Regions from separate parts of the Cronobacter turicensis genome, predicted to be linked through region 1. Evidence: predicted binding sites of a transcription regulator. Region 1 holds the regulator's gene; each other region holds the start of a gene.
The links. Region 1 encodes PhoB, which activates phosphate uptake and scavenging genes when phosphate is short. Its sites were predicted from a motif close to CTGTCATAAAACTGNCNNAT; they were not measured.
Positions count from the first base shown of each region.

Region 2: the regulator PhoB is predicted to act here: its motif matches at 3,480-3,499, upstream of serA (phosphoglycerate dehydrogenase).
Region 3: the regulator PhoB is predicted to act here: its motif matches at 1,946-1,965, upstream of glpT (glycerol-3-phosphate transporter).

Region 1 is NZ_CP165997.1:3,318,966-3,324,718, forward strand. It holds gene phoR (phosphate regulon sensor histidine kinase PhoR) at 1-1,260, opposite strand, end outside; gene phoB (phosphate response regulator transcription factor PhoB) at 1,283-1,972, opposite strand; gene sbcD (exonuclease subunit SbcD) at 2,171-3,385, shown strand; gene sbcC (exonuclease subunit SbcC) at 3,382-5,753, shown strand, end outside.
Region 2 is NZ_CP165997.1:756,700-762,452, reverse strand. It holds gene pepP (Xaa-Pro aminopeptidase) at 1-205, opposite strand, end outside; gene AB8W27_RS03660 (YecA family protein) at 229-807, opposite strand; gene zapA (cell division protein ZapA) at 969-1,298, shown strand; RNA gene ssrS (6S RNA) at 1,341-1,524, shown strand; gene AB8W27_RS03645 (5-formyltetrahydrofolate cyclo-ligase) at 1,541-2,137, shown strand; gene serA (phosphoglycerate dehydrogenase) at 2,218-3,456, opposite strand; gene rpiA (ribose-5-phosphate isomerase RpiA) at 3,725-4,384, opposite strand; gene argP (DNA-binding transcriptional regulator ArgP) at 4,552-5,445, shown strand; gene AB8W27_RS03625 (oxidative stress defense protein) at 5,474-5,753, opposite strand, start outside.
Region 3 is NZ_CP165997.1:1,350,741-1,356,493, forward strand. It holds gene AB8W27_RS06525 (YfaZ family outer membrane protein) at 1-433, shown strand, start outside; gene AB8W27_RS06530 (nicotinamide mononucleotide deamidase-related protein YfaY) at 527-1,723, shown strand; gene glpT (glycerol-3-phosphate transporter) at 2,074-3,426, shown strand; gene glpQ (glycerophosphodiester phosphodiesterase) at 3,436-4,494, shown strand; gene yfaE (class I ribonucleotide reductase maintenance protein YfaE) at 4,586-4,840, opposite strand; gene nrdB (class Ia ribonucleoside-diphosphate reductase subunit beta) at 4,842-5,753, opposite strand, start outside.

The DNA.
Region 1 (5,753 bases):
GAGGAACGAAAACGTGGTGCCTTTGCCAGGCGCGCTTTCTATCTCAAGACGCGCGTCGTGGTGCGTCAGCGCGTGTTTCACAATCGCCAGCCCCAGCCCGCTGCCGCCGGTCTGGCGCGAACGCGCCTTGTCCACCCGGTAGAAACGCTCGGTCAGACGCGGAATATGCTCCGCGGCAATCCCCGGCCCGGTGTCGGCCACGCTAAAGCGCGCGCCATTCGCCACATGCTCCCAGCGCACCGTAATGTGCGTCCCGGCGGGCGTATGATTGACTGCGTTATACACCAGATTTGAAATCGCGCTGCGCAACTGCTCGTCATTGCCGAGCACTTTAAGCTGCGGGTCCACCTCAAAAGTAAACGTCTGCCTCTGCTGGCTGAGCGTCTGCGCTTCGCGCTCCACCACCCGCAGCATCATCGGCACGTCGATCGTCTCGTTGAGCTGCATCGCGGGCGCCGCCTCGATTTTCGAAAGCGTCAATAGCTGTTTCACCAGCCCTTCCATGCGGTACGTCTGCTCGCGCATCGTGTGCAGCGCTTTTTCACGCAGCGGCCCTTCGAGCGTCTGCTCGTGCATCATCTCCAGATAGCCCTGCAACACGGTCAGCGGGGTGCGCAACTCGTGGCTGACGTTGGCGAAAAAGTTGCGCCTGGCGCCTTCGAGCTGATGCATCTGCGTGACGTCGCGCGCCACCATCAGCAGCTGATCTTCGCTGTACGGCATGACGCGAAACTCAAGATGACGCCCGTTATTGAGCACCAGATGCAATGGCCGGTTGAACTCCTGGCCGCGCAGATAGCTGGTGAATTCCGGATAGCGCAGCAGGTTTAAGATGTTCTGGCCGTTATCGTCGGGCCAGCGCAGGCCGAGAAGCTGTTGCGCAAGGCCGTTGCACCAGAAGATAACGCCTTCTTCCGTGGTCAGCACCACGGCGTCCGGCAGGGATTCCGCGCCGCTGCGAAAGCGTTTGATAAGATTACCCAGTTCGCGACGGCGTTTTTTATTGCGCAACTGCATCTGGTGCAGGCCGTAGAGCAAGGGTTCCCAGCTGCCGCTGCCGGGCGGCGGCGTCATGCTGCGATCCACCCACAGCCACCAGGAGAGCCGCAGCAGATTCCAGAAATGCCAGACCAGCAATCCGGTTACCGCCGCCAGTAAAAACCATGCCAGATAGCCGAATATCGCCCCGAGCACCAGCGCCGGAATACAGCACAGCAACAGCTCCAGCACCAGTCTTTTCCATGACAGCCGTTCCAGCACGCGTCACACTCCTGTTTTGGGTTTAAAAACGGGTTGAGAACCGATAACCCGTACCGCGCACCGTTTGTACCATTCTGTCATGACCGCTGTGTTCCAGCGCCTTGCGCAGGCGGCGGATATGCACATCCACGGTACGATCTTCCACATACACATTGGTGCCCCAGACGTGGTTCAGCAGCTGTTCACGGCTGTAAACGCGCTCCGGGTGCGTCATAAAGAAATGTAACAGCTTGAATTCGGTCGGCCCCATATCGAGGGGATTTTCGCCGGTCATCACGCGGTGCGATGACGGATCGAGGCTTAAGCCCTGCATTTCGATGACTTCATCCACCGCCATCGGCGAGATACGGCGCATGACTGCTTTAATACGCGCCACCAGCTCTTTCGGGGAGAACGGTTTGGTAATGTAATCGTCGGCGCCCGTTTCCAGCCCACGCACGCGATCTTCTTCTTCACCGCGCGCGGTCAGCATCACCACCGGGATCTCGCGGGTCAGCGCTTCGCGTTTGATATGCTTAATAAACTGGATCCCCGATCCGCCGGGCAGCATCCAGTCCAGCAGAATCAGATCGGGCCAGGGCTCATTGAGTTGATTCACCGCACTGTCATAATCTTCCGCTTCCACCGGCTGGAAGCCATTTTGCTCCAGTACGAAACACACCATCTCGCGGATAGGTGCTTCATCTTCAACGACCAGAATACGTCTCGCCATGATTCGCCCTGTTAAATAAAGTAAACAGTATGTAATGCGGCGCCATTATGCGTCAGATTTATGACAGATTTATGAAAAAGATGACCGTAAGATGACCTGTCAGCGCGTGCGGTAAAACCCGGCGGCGCGACGAAACAGGACACCCGCCGTACTGGATGTTTATAATCCCCTTCTCGCTTTTTCGCCACAGGGCATCCCATGCGTATTCTGCATACCTCAGACTGGCATCTTGGTCAAAATTTTTACGCCAAAAGCCGCGCCGCCGAACATGAAGCCTTTCTCGACTGGCTGCTGGAGGCGGCAATGGCGCATCAGGTAGATGCGATTATTGTCGCAGGCGACATCTTTGATACCGGCGCGCCGCCCAGCTATGCGCGCGAGCTCTATAACCGCTTTGTCGTCAAACTTCAGGCGGCAAACTGCCCGCTTATCGTGCTTGGCGGCAACCATGATTCGGTGGCGACGCTCAATGAATCCCGCGAGCTGCTGGCCTGCCTGAACACGCAGGTCATCGCCAGCGCGCAGCTCACGCCGGAAAGCCAGGCCACGTTATTATACCGCCGCGACGGCGAGCCGGGCGCGGTGCTCTGCCCGGTGCCGTTTTTACGCCCGCGCGACGTGCTGCGAAGCCTCAGCGGGCAGTCGGGCCGGGAAAAACAGCAGCAGTTGCTGGAGGCCATCAGCCAGCACTATCAGCAAAGCTATGAGGCCGCCTGCCAGCTTCGCGGCGAGCGTAATCTGCCGATTATCGCGACCGGCCATCTTACCACCGTGGGCGTCACCAAAAGCGACGCGGTGCGCGACATCTATATAGGCACGCTCGACGCCTTTCCGGCGGACCGCTTTCCGCCCGCCGATTATATCGCGCTGGGGCATATTCACCGCGCCCAGAAAGTCGCGGGCTGCGAGCATATCCGCTACAGCGGCTCGCCGATTGCGCTGAGCTTTGATGAAACCGGTAAAGAGAAAAGCGTTTATCTGGTGGAGTTCGCCGACGGCAAACTGCGCGACGTCACGGCCCTGCCGGTGCCGGTCAGCCAGCCGCTGGCGGTACTGAAAGGCAGCCTGGAGTCTATCACCGCGCAGCTCGAACAGTGGCGCGATGCGCCGGACGAGCCCAGAGTGTGGCTCGATATCGAAATCGACACCGGCGAATTTCTGCATGATATGCACCGCCAGATAAGCCAGCTGACCGAAAGCCTGCCGGTGGAAGTCGTTCTGCTGCGCCGCAGCCGTGAAATGCGCGAGCGCGCGCTTGGCTCGCTCAGCACCGAAACGCTCAGCGAGCTGGGGGTGGAGGAGGTGTTTGAACGCCGCCTGGAGCTGGAAGCCCTGGAGGAGCCGGAGAAAGCGCAGTTGCGCACGCTCTTCGCCCGCACGCTGGAAAGCCTGCACGAGGAGGACGAAGCATGAAAATCTTAACCCTGCGGCTGAAAAACCTGAACTCGCTGAAAGGCGAATGGAAAATCGACTTCACCGCCGAGCCGTTCGCGAGCAACGGGCTGTTCGCCATCACCGGGCCGACCGGCGCGGGTAAAACCACGCTGCTTGACGCCATCTGCCTTGCGCTCTACCACCGCACGCCGCGCCTGAACGCGCTGTCGCAAAGCCAGAATGACCTGATGACGCGCGATACCGCCGAATGCCTGGCAGAAGTGGAGTTTGAAGTAAAAGGCGTCGCCTGGCGCGCGTTCTGGAGCCAGAGCCGCGCGCGGGGCCTGCCGGACGGCAATCTGCAGGCGCCGCGCGTGGAGCTGGCGCGCTGCGAAGACGGCAAAATCGTCGCCGATAAAATTAAAGATAAACTCGACAGAATAGCCGCGCTGACGGGTCTGGATTACGACCGTTTCACCCGCTCCATGATGCTCTCGCAGGGGCAGTTCGCCGCCTTTCTCAATGCCGAGGCCAAAGCGCGCGCCGAACTGCTGGAAGAGCTGACCGGCACTGAAATCTACGGCCAGGTCTCGGCGCGTATTTTCGAACAGCATAAAGAGGCGCGTAGCCAGCTTGAGAAGCTCGAATCCCAGGCGCAGGGCGTGCGGCTGCTGGACGATGCGCAGCGCGAAAGCTTAACCACAGGTTTGCAGGCGCTCACTGACGATGAAAAAACGCTGCTCGCCCGCCAGCGCCAGTTACAGCAAGAACACCTGTGGCTGACGCAGCGCACGGCGCTTGCCAGCGCCCAGGACGCGGCGGGCCATGCGGCGGCGGCGGCAGATCAGGCACTACTGGCCGCCGCGCCGCAGCTGGCGCGTCTTGAAACGGCGCTACCGGCGGAAAAACTGCGCCCGGCCTGGCTGCGTAGTCAGGAGCTGGAAACCGCCCTTGCCGCCACTGGTCGCAAGCATGAAGAAGTAAGCGTTCGCTTACAGGAAAGCCAGCAGCGCCGCCGGGAGATCCGCCAGGCCGCCGCGCAACAGGCGCAAGCCCAGACGCACGAGCTCGGCGAACTGGGCCGCTGGCTTGCGGAGCACGACCGCTACCGCCTGTGGAGCAGCGAGCTCGCGGGCTGGCGCGCGGTGCTGGCGCAACAAAAGCGCGATCGCGCGCAGCTGCGCGCGCTGAACGAGACGCTCGACGCCACTCGCCGCAAGCGCGACGCGCTGCCGGATGCCGGGCTGGCGCTCTCGCCGGATGACGCCGCTCAGGCGCTGGCGCAGCTTAACGACCAGCGGCCGCTGCGTCAGAAGCTTTCGACGCTTCAGTCAACTTTCGCGCCGCTGACGCGCCGTAAAGCGCGCCTGCAGGAGACGACCAGCGCCCTGCAAACGCAAATTCAGCTCGCCGAACAACAGCTGGCGCAAAAGCGTCAGGATTACAAAACCAAACAGGACGAGGTCACCCGCGCGAAAGCAGTCTGCGAGCTGGAGCAACGCATCGCGAGCCTCGTTGAAGAGCGCGCGCGACTGCAACCCGGCAGCCCCTGCCCGCTCTGCGGCGCGACCGAGCACCCGGCCGTTGAGGCGTACCAGGCGCTGACGCCTGACGCGAGCCGCCTGCGTCTTGCGCAGCTTGAGCAGGAGAAAGAGCAGCTCGGCACCGAAGGCGCGGCGCTCCGCGGCAAGCTCGACGCGCTGATGAAACAGCGTCAGCAGCAGGAAAGCGAAGCGGCAAGCTTGCTGGAAGAGGAGCAAGCGCTCACCTCACAATGGCAGACGCTGTGCGCCGCCGCCGCGCTGGATTATGCGCCGGGCGAGGATCTCACCCCCTGGCTTGACGCGCAGACCCGCCGCGAACAGCAGTTGCATCTGCTGCGCGAGCGCCAGATGCTGGACGCCGCCATTGACGGCGCGCTGCGTCAGATAACCACGCTGGACGCCGCCTGTCAGACTCAGCAGAACGCGCTGTGCGACCAGCTCGACGCTTTCGCGCTGCCCGCGCCGGATGACGACAACCCCGCGCCGTGGTTCGCCGAACGTGAAGAAGAGGCGCGCCGCTGGCAGCAGCACCACGAGCGCCAGCAGCGCCTGCGTGAACAGCTTTCCGCCTGTGAAGCCCTATTGACCCTGTTGCCGCAGGAGGGCGACGCGCAGGCGGCATCGTTATCCGCAGACGAACTGCCGCGCGCGGGCCAGGAGATCCATACGCGCTGTTTATCGCTGGAAGCGCAGTGGCAGACGCTCGGCGCGCAGCTTGAGCAGGAGCGCGCCCGCTACCAGAGCGTCCAGCAAGATTTCGACGCGGCGCTTACCGCCAGCCCGTTTGAGGATAAAGCGGCATTTCTCGCCGCCCTGCTTGATGAGGCCACCCGCAGTCAGCTCGAAGCGCAAAAACAGCGACT
Region 2 (5,753 bases), 1.8 Mb from region 1:
GCGTTTCATCGCTTTTGATAAGCACCAGCACCGCTTCGGGTTCATTGAAGCCGGTGAAGTACCAGAAATCGCTGCTCTGGCGGTAAGGGTATTCGCTGTCGGCGCTGCGCGTCGCTTCCGGCGCGGCGAAAATCAGCGCCGCGCTGGCCGGGGCCATTTTCGCCAGCAACGCCTGACGGCGTCGCAGAAACTCTTGCTGTGTCATTGCACCTCCTGAGTAAACGAATTTTAGTGAAGCGTGGGCTTTTTCACTTCCGGCGCGGTCGGTGACTGGCGCGTAAAGGTGTCGTGGCAGAGCAGCGCCGCGACGCGCACATACTCGATGATCTCCTCAAGCGACATCTCCAGTTCCTCCTGATCTTCGCCTTCGTCATAGCCGAGCTGGGCGATGTTGCGCAGATCGTCGATGGCTTCGCCGGTTTCGCCAGTGATTTTGTCGAGCTTCGGCTGCGTCACGCCGAGGCCCAGCAGGAAATGGTTCACCCAACCTGCCAGCGCGTCAGCGCGATCAAAGACCGACACGTCGTCGCCGTCCGGCAGCCAGAGCTGGAACATAAAACCGTCATCCTCCAGCGTATCGCTGGTGGCGGCGTGCAGCTGACGCAGCGCCTGAGCGAGCTGCTGGCCGAATGCCAGCCCCTCGTTGGTCAGGTCGTGCAGCAGCGGTTGCCAACTGCTGTCATGATTGCCGCCGCACAGGATTCCACTGATAAGGCCGTGCATTTCTGCGGGGGTCAGGCCCACGCCTTGCTGATTGAGCAACTGGCCGACCTCGTCGTAACCAGGCATTTCGTTCTGTATAGACATGCGCATTCGTCGTCGTTGGGAGGAGGAGTTCGTGTTATGCTACCACTTCGTGCCCTGGTGATACCAGAAAAGGGCTTGTGTCTTCATATCAGGGTAGCTATAGTGTCGCCCCTTCGCAGCCCCGGCGCGAATGGTTGGCGAGTCAACAGCAGGAAAGTGGAATGTCTGCACAACCAGTCGATATCCAAATTTTTGGGCGTTCACTGCGGGTGAATTGCCCGCCTGAACAGCGAGATGCACTGAATCAGGCTGCGGACGAGCTGAATCAACGGTTGCAAGATCTGAAAGTTCGCACTAGAGTCACCAATACTGAGCAGTTAGTTTTCATCGCAGCATTAAACATCTGTTATGAACTGGCTCAGGAAAAAGTGAAAACCCGTGACTACGCGGCCAACATGGAACAGCGTATCCGGATGCTCCAGCAGACCATTGAACAAGCATTACTTGAGCAAGGTCGCATAAGCGAAAGAGCGGAGCCAAAGTTTGAATAACGCTTCAGGGTTTACTATGGTAGAGTGACCGTGAAGTAAAAAATTTCTCTGAGATGTTCGCAAGCGGGCCAGTCCCCTGAGCCGATATTTCAAAAAAACAGAATGTGACGCTCCACGGTTGGTGAGCATGCTCGGTTCGTCCGAGAAGCCTGAAAACCGTGACGACGCATTCACCTTGAACCACGGGTTCAAGGGTTACAGCCTGCGGCGGCATCTCGGAGATTCCTCCTTCTTTTACTACCATGACACAACGTCCCGTTACTTCAGACCTTCGTCAGAAAATCCGTAAAGAAATCCGCGATAAGCGCCGTGCGCTGACGGCCGACCAACAGGCGCATTTCGCCGAACAGGCTGCCGCGCGTATGCTGGGCTTCGCCCCCGTGGTGGAAGCGAAAAGCGTCGCGGTGTTTCTCTCTTTTGATGGCGAGCTCGATACCCGCCCGCTGATTGAAGGATTATGGCGCGCCGGAAAACAGGTTTGCCTGCCCGTGCTTCACCCTTTCAGCCCCGGCAATTTGCTGTTTCTGCGTTATCTGCCGGACAGCCTGCTCGCCACAAATCGTCTGAAAATCCTTGAGCCTGCGCTGGATGTGCGCCATGTGCTGCCTTTAGACCGCCTCGACGTGCTGATAACCCCGCTGGTCGCGTTTGACCGCGCAGGACAGCGCCTCGGCATGGGCGGCGGCTTTTACGATCGCACGTTGCAAAACTGGCGCGCGCACGGATTCTTGCCGGTCGGCTACGCGCACGATTGTCAGCAGGTGGAAAGCCTCCCGGTGCAGGAGTGGGATATTCCGCTGCCCGCGATGGTGACGCCGACGAAAACCTGGCGCTGGTGAAATAAAAAACCGGGTCGCTTACGCTAACCCGGTTCAAAATGTGTTTCAGCAGGCCGGATAAAATTCCCGGCCATGTAACATCAGTAAAGCAGGCGCGCGCGGATCGTACCCTGAATCGCCTTCATGCTTTGCAGCGCGTTGTACGCGATATCTTCCGGCGCATCCACATCAATCACCACATAGCCCATCTGCGGCGTGGTTTGCAGATACTGCGCCGCGATGTTAATGCCCTGCTCGGCGAAAATCTGGTTGATGGCAGTCAGCACGCCAGGACGGTTTTCGTGAATGTGCAGCAGACGGCTGACGCTGCCGCCGTGCAGCGGCAAAGAAACTTCCGGGAAATTGACCGCTGAGAGCGTCGAGCCGTTGTCGGAGTATTTCGCGAGTTTGCCCGCCACTTCCAGACCGATATTTTCCTGCGCCTCCTGGGTTGAACCGCCGATGTGCGGCGTCAGGATCACGTTATCGAACTCGCACAGCGGCGAATTAAACGGATCGCTGTTGGTCGCAGGCTCAACCGGGAAGACGTCAATCGCCGCGCCCGCCAGATGTTTGCTGGAAAGCGCTTCGCACAGCGCCGGGATATCCACCACCGTACCGCGTGCGGCGTTGATGAGCAGCGCGCCGGGCTTCATCAGCGCCAGCTCTTCCGCGCTAATCATGTTTTTGGTCGAGGCGTTTTCCGGCACGTGCAGGCTCACCACATCACTCATGTTAAGCAGATCGGAGAGATGCTGGACCTGGGTGGCGTTGCCGAGCGGCAGCTTGCTTTCGATATCGTAGAAAAACACGTTCATCCCGAGTGATTCCGCGAGGATACCGAGCTGGGTACCGATATGGCCGTAGCCGATAATGCCCAGTTTCTTACCGCGCGCTTCAAACGAACCCGTCGCCAGTTTATTCCAGATGCCGCGATGCGCTTTGGCGTTCGCTTCCGGAATACCGCGCAGCAGCAGCAGCAATTCGCCGATCACCAGCTCGGCCACTGAGCGAGTGTTGGAGAATGGCGCGTTAAAGACCGGAATGCCGCGCTTCGCCGCCGCGTTCAGATCCACCTGGTTGGTGCCGATGCAGAAGCAGCCGACCGCGACCAGTTTTTCCGCCGCGGCAAAAATCTCTTCAGTCAGATGAGTACGGGATCGCAGGCCGATAAAGTGCGCATCGCGGATGGACGCTTTCAGCTGTTCGCTGTCGAGCGCGCCCTTGTGATATTCAATGTTGGTATAACCTGCAGCGCGCAGATTATCGATGGCTTTCTGGTGAACCCCTTCCACCAGCAAGAATTTAATTTTGTCTTTCTCCAGCGATACTTTTGCCATTTCCCGACCCTGTCTTGTCTGAACTGTTATGAAGCTGAAATAAGCCAGCCTTCTGCCAACATATCAAAATTTGCGTTTCCGGCAATATGAACGTTTGCGTCGCGACGTTGAAGAAACATCACGCAGAGATAAAAGGCAGGAGAAAATGTTGCATGGCAGAAATATGACGGAAGGATTAACAGGATGGAAACAAAAATGTGAGAGATGTCACCAAATTCAGGCGGGGAATTTTTTTTAACCGCAGGGGCGCCGAAGCGCCCCGGTCAGATCATTTCACGATGGTTTTCACGCCGTCGGCGGTGCCGATCAGCGCCACGTCCGCGCCGCGGTTCGCAAAAAGCCCAACGGTGACAACGCCCGGAATGCCGTTAATGGCATTCTCCAGCGCAATCGGATCGAGAATGGCCATACCGTAGACATCGAGAATCACGTTGCCGTTATCGGTCACCACGCCCTGACGATACTCCGGACGCCCGCCGAGCTTCACGAGCTGACGCGCGACCGCGCTACGGGCCATCGGGATCACTTCCACCGGTAGCGGGAAGTTGCCGAGCACATCCACCTGCTTGGACGCATCCGCAATACAGATGAACTTTTTCGCCACCGACGCGATGATTTTCTCGCGGGTCAGCGCCGCGCCGCCGCCTTTGATCATCTGCATCTGGCCGTTGATCTCATCAGCGCCATCCACATAGATGCCGAGAGAATCCACCTCGTTAAGATCGAAAACGGTAATGCCTAAGCTTTTGAGCTTTTCGGTAGAGGCGTCAGAGCTCGAAACCGCTCCTTCAATCTCGTTTTTCATGGTGCCCAGCGCGTCGATAAAATGCGCAGCGGTGGAGCCTGTGCCTACGCCGACAATCGTGCCCGGCTCGACATACTGAAGTGCGGCCCAGCCGACGGCTTTTTTAAGTTCATCCTGCGTCATGAGAATTTTGCCTGTGGTGTAAAAACTGTGACGCATTATAAAACAACCCGTCACGCAATGGGCGAGTCATTCTGCGGCACAGCTCCGATGTTTGCGTTTGGGTCTGTATCCGGTGCAAATTTATGTCATAGTGCGAAACATAACGAGACAGGGAGCACACCACAGAGATGAAACGCCCGGACTACAGAACACTACAGGCGCTGGATGCGGTGATAAGAGAGCGCGGGTTTGAGCGCGCCGCACAAAAGCTGTGTATTACGCAGTCCGCTGTATCGCAACGTATTAAACAACTGGAAAATACGTTCGGTCAGCCGTTGCTGGTGCGTACTGTGCCGCCGCGACCCACCGAGCAGGGGCAAAAGTTGCTGGCCCTGCTGCGCCAGGTCGAGCTGCTGGAAGAAGAGTGGCTGGGCGATGAACAGACCGGCTCGACGCCGCTGCTGCTGTCGCTCGCGGTTAACGCCGACAGTCTCGCGACCTGGCTCCTGCCCGCGCTGGCACCCGTGCTGGCGGATTCGCCGGTACGCCTCAATTTGCAGGTCGAAGATGAAACCCGCACCCAGGAGCGGCTGCGCCGCGGCGAAGTGGTGGGCGCGGTGAGTATTCAGCCTCAGGCGTTGCCGAGCTGTCTTGTCGATCAACTGGGCGCGCTGGACTATCTCTTCGTCGCCTCTAAACCCTTTGCCGATCGCTACTTCCCGAACGGCGTAACGCGCGCGTCGCTCCTGAAAGCGCCCGCTGTCGCCTTCGACCACCTGGATGATATGCATCAGGCGTTTTTACAGCAGAATTTCGATCTGCCGCCGGGCAGCGTGCCCTGCCACATCGTTAACTCGTCGGAAGCCTTCGTACAGCTGGCCCGCCAGGGCACGACGTGCTGTATGATCCCGCATCTGCAGATTGAAAAAGAGCTGCAAAGCGGCGAGCTTATCGACCTGACGCCCGGGCTTTACCAGCGCCGGATGCTCTTCTGGCACCGCTTCGCGCCGGAGAGCCGTATGATGCGCAAGGTCACCGACGCGCTGCTGGATTACGGGCGCAAGGTACTGCGTCAGGATTAAAAAACCCGCCAGGTGGCGGGTTTTTCGTTTACTGCTGCTGTGATGGCGCGTTGGTCGCCGCAGGCGCGGTACCCGGGTTCGCCGTACCGTTCTGCGCCTGAGAAGGCTGGAGTTCAAACACCACATCCACCTGATCGTCAAACTGGATAGTCTGCTGATCGTAAGTGTCCTGCGCGGAGGCCGGCGCCGCCGCTTCGGCTTTCATCATGCGCATCACCGGGGTCGGCTGGTAGTTAGAAACGTGGTAGCGCACGCTGTAAACCGGACCAAGCTTGCTATTAAAGCCGCTCGCCAGTTGCTGCGCCTGA
Region 3 (5,753 bases), 2.0 Mb from region 1:
CGGTTTCGGCACGGAAAGCAGCGGTCTGCAACTGACCGGCAACTGGGCGCACAATGACGATCACGGCGATATTGTGGGCGCCGGTCTGGGCTTCAACTTGCCGCTGGGGCCGTTTATGGTCACGCCGGGCGTCAAGGCCATTTACCTGAACCCGAACGAAGGGGATGAAGGCTACGCGGCGGCTGTCGGCGGCGGCGTGCGCTGGGATATCGGGCAGCGTATCTCGCTGTTCGGCGATTACTACTACTCGCCGGATTCGCTTTCCAGCGGCGTGAACGACTACCAGGAAGCCAGCGCGGGCGCGCGTTTCTCCCTGTTCCGTCCGCTCAGCGTGGAAGCCGGTTACCGCTACATCAACATGACCGGTAAAGATGGCGATCGCGACAGCAAAGTGGCCGATGGCCCGTACCTGGGCGTCAGCGCAGGCTTCTGATTTTCCGGGCGCGGTGTTCCGCTGCGCCTGTTTTTCTCCTTCTTCTTTTCTCTGCGCGCTATAGTAAAGCCTTCCCTTCCTGCGGAGAAAATAATGCTACAGACAGAAATGCTCTCGACCGGCGATGAGGTGTTGCACGGTCAGATTGTCGATACCAACGCCGCCTGGCTTGCCGATCTGTTTTTTAATCAGGGATTGCCGCTGACCCGCCGCAACACCGTGGGCGACAGCCTGGAATCGCTGGTATCCGCGCTGACCGAGCGCAGCCAGCACGCCGATATCTTAATCGTCAACGGCGGCCTCGGGCCGACCAGCGACGATCTCAGCGCCGAGGCGGCGGCCCGCGCGGCGGGTGTGGAGCTGGTGCTGCATGAAGGCTGGCTCGCGCAGATGGAGCGCTTTTTCACAGCGCGCGGGCGCGTGATGGCCGCGAGTAACCGCAAACAGGCGCTGCTGCCGGCGGGCAGCGAAATGATCGACAACCCGGTTGGCACCGCCTGCGGGTTCGCTATTAAGCTCAACCGCTGTCTGATTTTCTTCACGCCCGGCGTCCCGTCTGAATTCAAACGGATGGTGGAGCATGAGATCCTGCCGCGCCTGCGTGAGCGCTTTACGCTCCCCGCGCCGCCGCTCTGCCTGCGACTCACCACGTTCGGGCGCTCCGAAAGCGATCTCGCCGCAGAACTCGATCCCCTGACGCTGCCGCCGGACGTGGCGATGGGCTACCGCTCCTCCACGCCGATTATCGAGCTCAAACTCACCGGCCCGGCGTCGCGTCGCGCAGAGATGGAAGCCCTCTGGCCGCACGTGCGTGAGGTGGCAGGCGACAGCCTGATTTTTGAAGGCACTGAAACGCTGCCTGCCCAGATTGCGCGCTGCCTGCGCGAGCAGCAACTGAGCATTACGCTGAGCGAACAGTTCACCGCGGGCCTGCTGGCGCTGCAACTCTCGGGTGCCGACGCGCCGCTGCTGGCGAGCGAAGTGCTGCCTGCCCAGGTGGAGACGCTGGCGCAGACCGCCCACTGGAACGTCGATCGCCGCAGCCGCCATCTCGCCGATCTGGCGCTGAGCATCGCGAGCTTTGAAGACGACGAGATCAACATCGCGCTGACCACGCCGCAGGGCACGCAGGCCGTGCGTCTGCGCTTTAACGCCAGCCGTTACGCGCTGCGTATCCGCCAGGAGATTTGCGCCATGATGGCGCTTACGCTGGTGCGCCGCTGGCTGAATGGCCAGGACGTGACGGCAAGCCAGGGTTGGGTGCAGGTTGTCGAGACGCACACGGTCTGACGGCGCAACGGGGCGCCTGTGCATCGCCGGGCGCCCGTGTTTCCTGAGTGTTTGATGTCAGGCCCGCCACGCTGCTGGCGGCGCTGACCGCAGTTCGCCCTATGTTCTTTTCAGCTCACCCGCACCTGTCCTCCACATTTCTCTGCCTCTGTTTGGACTTAATCGAAAATAAACGCGCACAGAACGAAAAATAATCGTGACGCGATGCGCATTTGTTTTCGATTGTCATAATTCTGTAACAATTTGTGCGATGTTTCACAGCATAAATAATGCATTTTGCCTACTATCACGCTCGCAAAGGAAACATAAGTAAAACGAATAGATATAACCCTCATCAGCAGGAGACAGAGATGTTAAGTATTTTTAAACCCGCCCCGCATCGCGCCAGGCTACCTGACGGCGAAGTCGATCAGCACTATCGCCGCCTGCGCTGGCAGATTTTTATGGGGATTTTCTTCGGCTATGCCGCTTACTATCTGGTGCGTAAAAACTTTGCGCTGGCGATGCCATATCTGGTGGAGCAGGGCTTCTCACGTGGCGATCTCGGCTTTGCGCTCTCTGGCATTTCCATCGCTTATGGTTTTTCGAAATTCATCATGGGTTCGGTCTCTGACCGTTCGAATCCCCGTGTCTTTCTGCCTGCAGGCCTGATCCTCGCGGCGGCAGTGATGCTGTTTATGGGCTTCGTTCCCTGGGCGACCTCCAGCATTATGGTGATGTTTGTGCTGCTGTTCCTGTGCGGCTGGTTCCAGGGCATGGGGTGGCCGCCGTGTGGACGCACCATGGTGCACTGGTGGTCGCAGAAAGAGCGCGGCAGGATTGTTTCCGTGTGGAACTGCGCTCATAACGTCGGCGGCGGGATCCCGCCGCTGCTGTTCCTGCTCGGCATGGCGTGGTTTAACGACTGGCACGCCGCGCTGTATATGCCTGCTTTCGCGGCGATTCTGGTGGCGATTATTGCGTTCGCCCTGATGCGCGATACGCCGCAGTCCTGTGGTCTGCCGCCCGTTGAGGCATACAAAAATGACTACCCGGACGACTATAACGAGAAGCACGAAGAAGAGCTGACCGCGAAGCAAATCTTCATGCAGTATGTACTGCCGAATAAGCTGCTGTGGTACATCGCCATCGCGAACGTCTTCGTTTACCTGCTGCGCTACGGCATTCTCGACTGGTCGCCGACCTATTTAAAAGAGGTGAAGCATTTCGCGCTGGATAAATCCTCGTGGGCGTATTTCTTCTATGAATACGCAGGCATCCCCGGCACGCTGATTTGCGGCTGGATGTCGGATAAAGTTTTCCGCGGCAACCGTGGCGCGACCGGCGTGTTCTTTATGACGCTGGTGACCATCGCCACCCTCGTTTACTGGCTCAACCCGCCGGGCAACCCGCATGTCGATATGGCGTGCATGATTGTCATCGGCTTTCTGATTTACGGCCCCGTGATGCTGATTGGTCTGCATGCGCTGGAGCTGGCGCCGAAAAAGGCGGCGGGCACCGCGGCGGGCTTTACCGGCCTGTTCGGTTATCTGGGCGGTTCGGTAGCGGCGAGCGCTATCGTGGGCTATACCGTCGATTTCTTCGGCTGGGATGGCGGTTTTATGGTGATGATTGGCGGCAGCATTCTGGCGGTATTGCTGCTGATTATCGTGATGGTGGGCGAGCACAGACAGCACCATGCGACCCTGGCGAAACGCGCATAAGGAGCAACGATGAAGCTGAAAATGACGCTGGCGGCGCTGGCGATTGGCGTGATGTCGGCAAACGCGCTGGCGGCGGAGAAACTGGTTATCGCCCATCGCGGCGCCAGCGGGTATCTGCCGGAGCATACGCTGCCGGCCAAAGCGATGGCCTATGCGCAGGGCGCGGATTATCTTGAGCAGGATCTGGTGTTGACCAAAGATGACCAGCTGGTGGTGCTGCATGACCACTATCTGGATCGCGTCACCGACGTGGCGGAGCGCTTCCCGGACCGCGCGCGTAAAGATGGCCGTTATTACGCGATTGATTTCACGCTTGCGGAGATCAAATCGCTGAAATTCAGCGAAGGTTTTGAGCTGGAAAACGGCAAAAAAGTGCAGACGTTCCCTGGCCGCTTCCCGATGGGCAAATCAGATTTCCGGGTGCATACCTTTGAAGAAGAAATTGAGTTTGTGCAGGGGCTGAATCACTCCACCGGCAAAAACATCGGTATTTACCCGGAGATCAAAGCGCCGTGGTTCCATCATCAGGAAGGCAAGGATATCGCCGCGAAGACGCTGGAAACCCTCAAAAAATATGGTTACACCACGAAGCAGGATAAGGTGTATCTGCAATGTTTCGACGCCAACGAGCTTAAGCGCATTAAAAATGAGCTGGAGCCGAAAATGGGAATGGATCTGAAGCTGGTGCAGCTTATCGCTTACACCGACTGGAACGAAACCCAGGAGAAGCAGACCGATGGCAAGTGGGTAAACTATCGCTATGACTGGATGTTTAAACCGGGCGCCATGAAACAGATTGCGCAGTACGCCGATGGCATCGGGCCGGATTACCATATGCTGGTGGCGGAAGGCGCGACCAAAGACCACGTGACGCTGACCGGGATGGCGAAAGAGGCGCACGCCAGCCATTTGCAGGTGCATCCGTATACGGTGCGCGCCGACCAGCTGCCGGTGTACGCCGCCGACGTGAATCAGCTTTATGACGTGCTGTATAACCAGGCGGAAGTGGACGGGCTGTTTACTGATTTCCCGGATAAAGCGGTGAGTTTTTTGAAAGACAAACGCTGATATTGCCGGGTGGCGGCTTCGCCTGACCCGGCCTGCGTACGACGGTTTCCCTGGTCGGGTAAGCGTCGCGCCACCCGACAATACGGCATCGTTACATCTCTATCTCGATATCGCCCTGCGGTTTACAGCAGCAGGGCAAAATCTCGCCTTCCTGAATAAACGCCAGCGGTTTGGTCAGCCACTGCACCTGGCCTGCGACCAGCTTGCAGCGGCACGAGCCGCAATAGCCCTCGCGGCACTGGTATTCCACCGCTACCGCGTGTGACTCCAGCGCCACCAGCAGAGAAGGGTGTTCGTCCGGGCACGACAGCTCGGTGCCCGTCACGCGAAGCGTAATACGACCCATATCAGAGCTGGAAGCTGCTCAGATCGTCATGGTCGATTTCAGAATCGATCTGGCCGACCAGATAAGAGCTCACTTCCACTTCCTGCGGCGCCACCTGCACGTTATCGGACACCAGCCAGGTGTTGATCCACGGAATTGGGTTCGAGCGGGTTTTGAACGGCAGATCCAGACCGACAGCCTGCATACGGATATTGGTGATGTACTCAACGTACTGGCACAGAATATCTTTGTTCAGGCCGATCATCGAGCCGCCCTGGAAGAGGTATTCCGCCCACTCTTTCTCCTGCTGCGCCGCCAGCACGAACAGGTCGTAGCACTCCTGTTTGCACTCTTCAGCGATGATAGCCATTTCCGGATCGTCTTCGCCGCTGCGCATCAGGTTCAGCATGTGCTGGGTGCCGGTCAGATGCAGCGCTTCATCGCGGGCGATGAGGCGAATGATTTTGGCGTTGCCTTCCATCAGTTCGCGCTCGGCGAACGCGAAGGAGCAGGCGAAGGAGACGTAGAAGCGAATCGCTTCCAGCGCGTTGACGCTCATCAGGCACAGGTAGAGCTTTTTCTTCAGCTCATGCAGGTTTACGGTCACGGTTTTGCCGTTAACGCTGTGGGTGCCTTCGCCCAGCAGATGCCAGTAGCTGGTCATCTCGATCAGGTCGTCGTAGTAGTGCGAGATGCCTTCGGCGCGCTTTAAGATCTGCTCGTTGGTGACGATGTCGTCAAATACCACCGCCGGATCGTTGACGATATTGCGGATGATGTGGGTATAGGAGCGCGAGTGGATAGTCTCGGAAAACGCCCAGGTTTCGACCCAGGTTTCCAGCTCCGGGATCGAGATCAGCGGCAGCAGCGCCACGTTCGGGCTGCGGCCCTGGATGGAGTCGAGCAGCGTCTGGTATTTCAGATTGCTGATGAA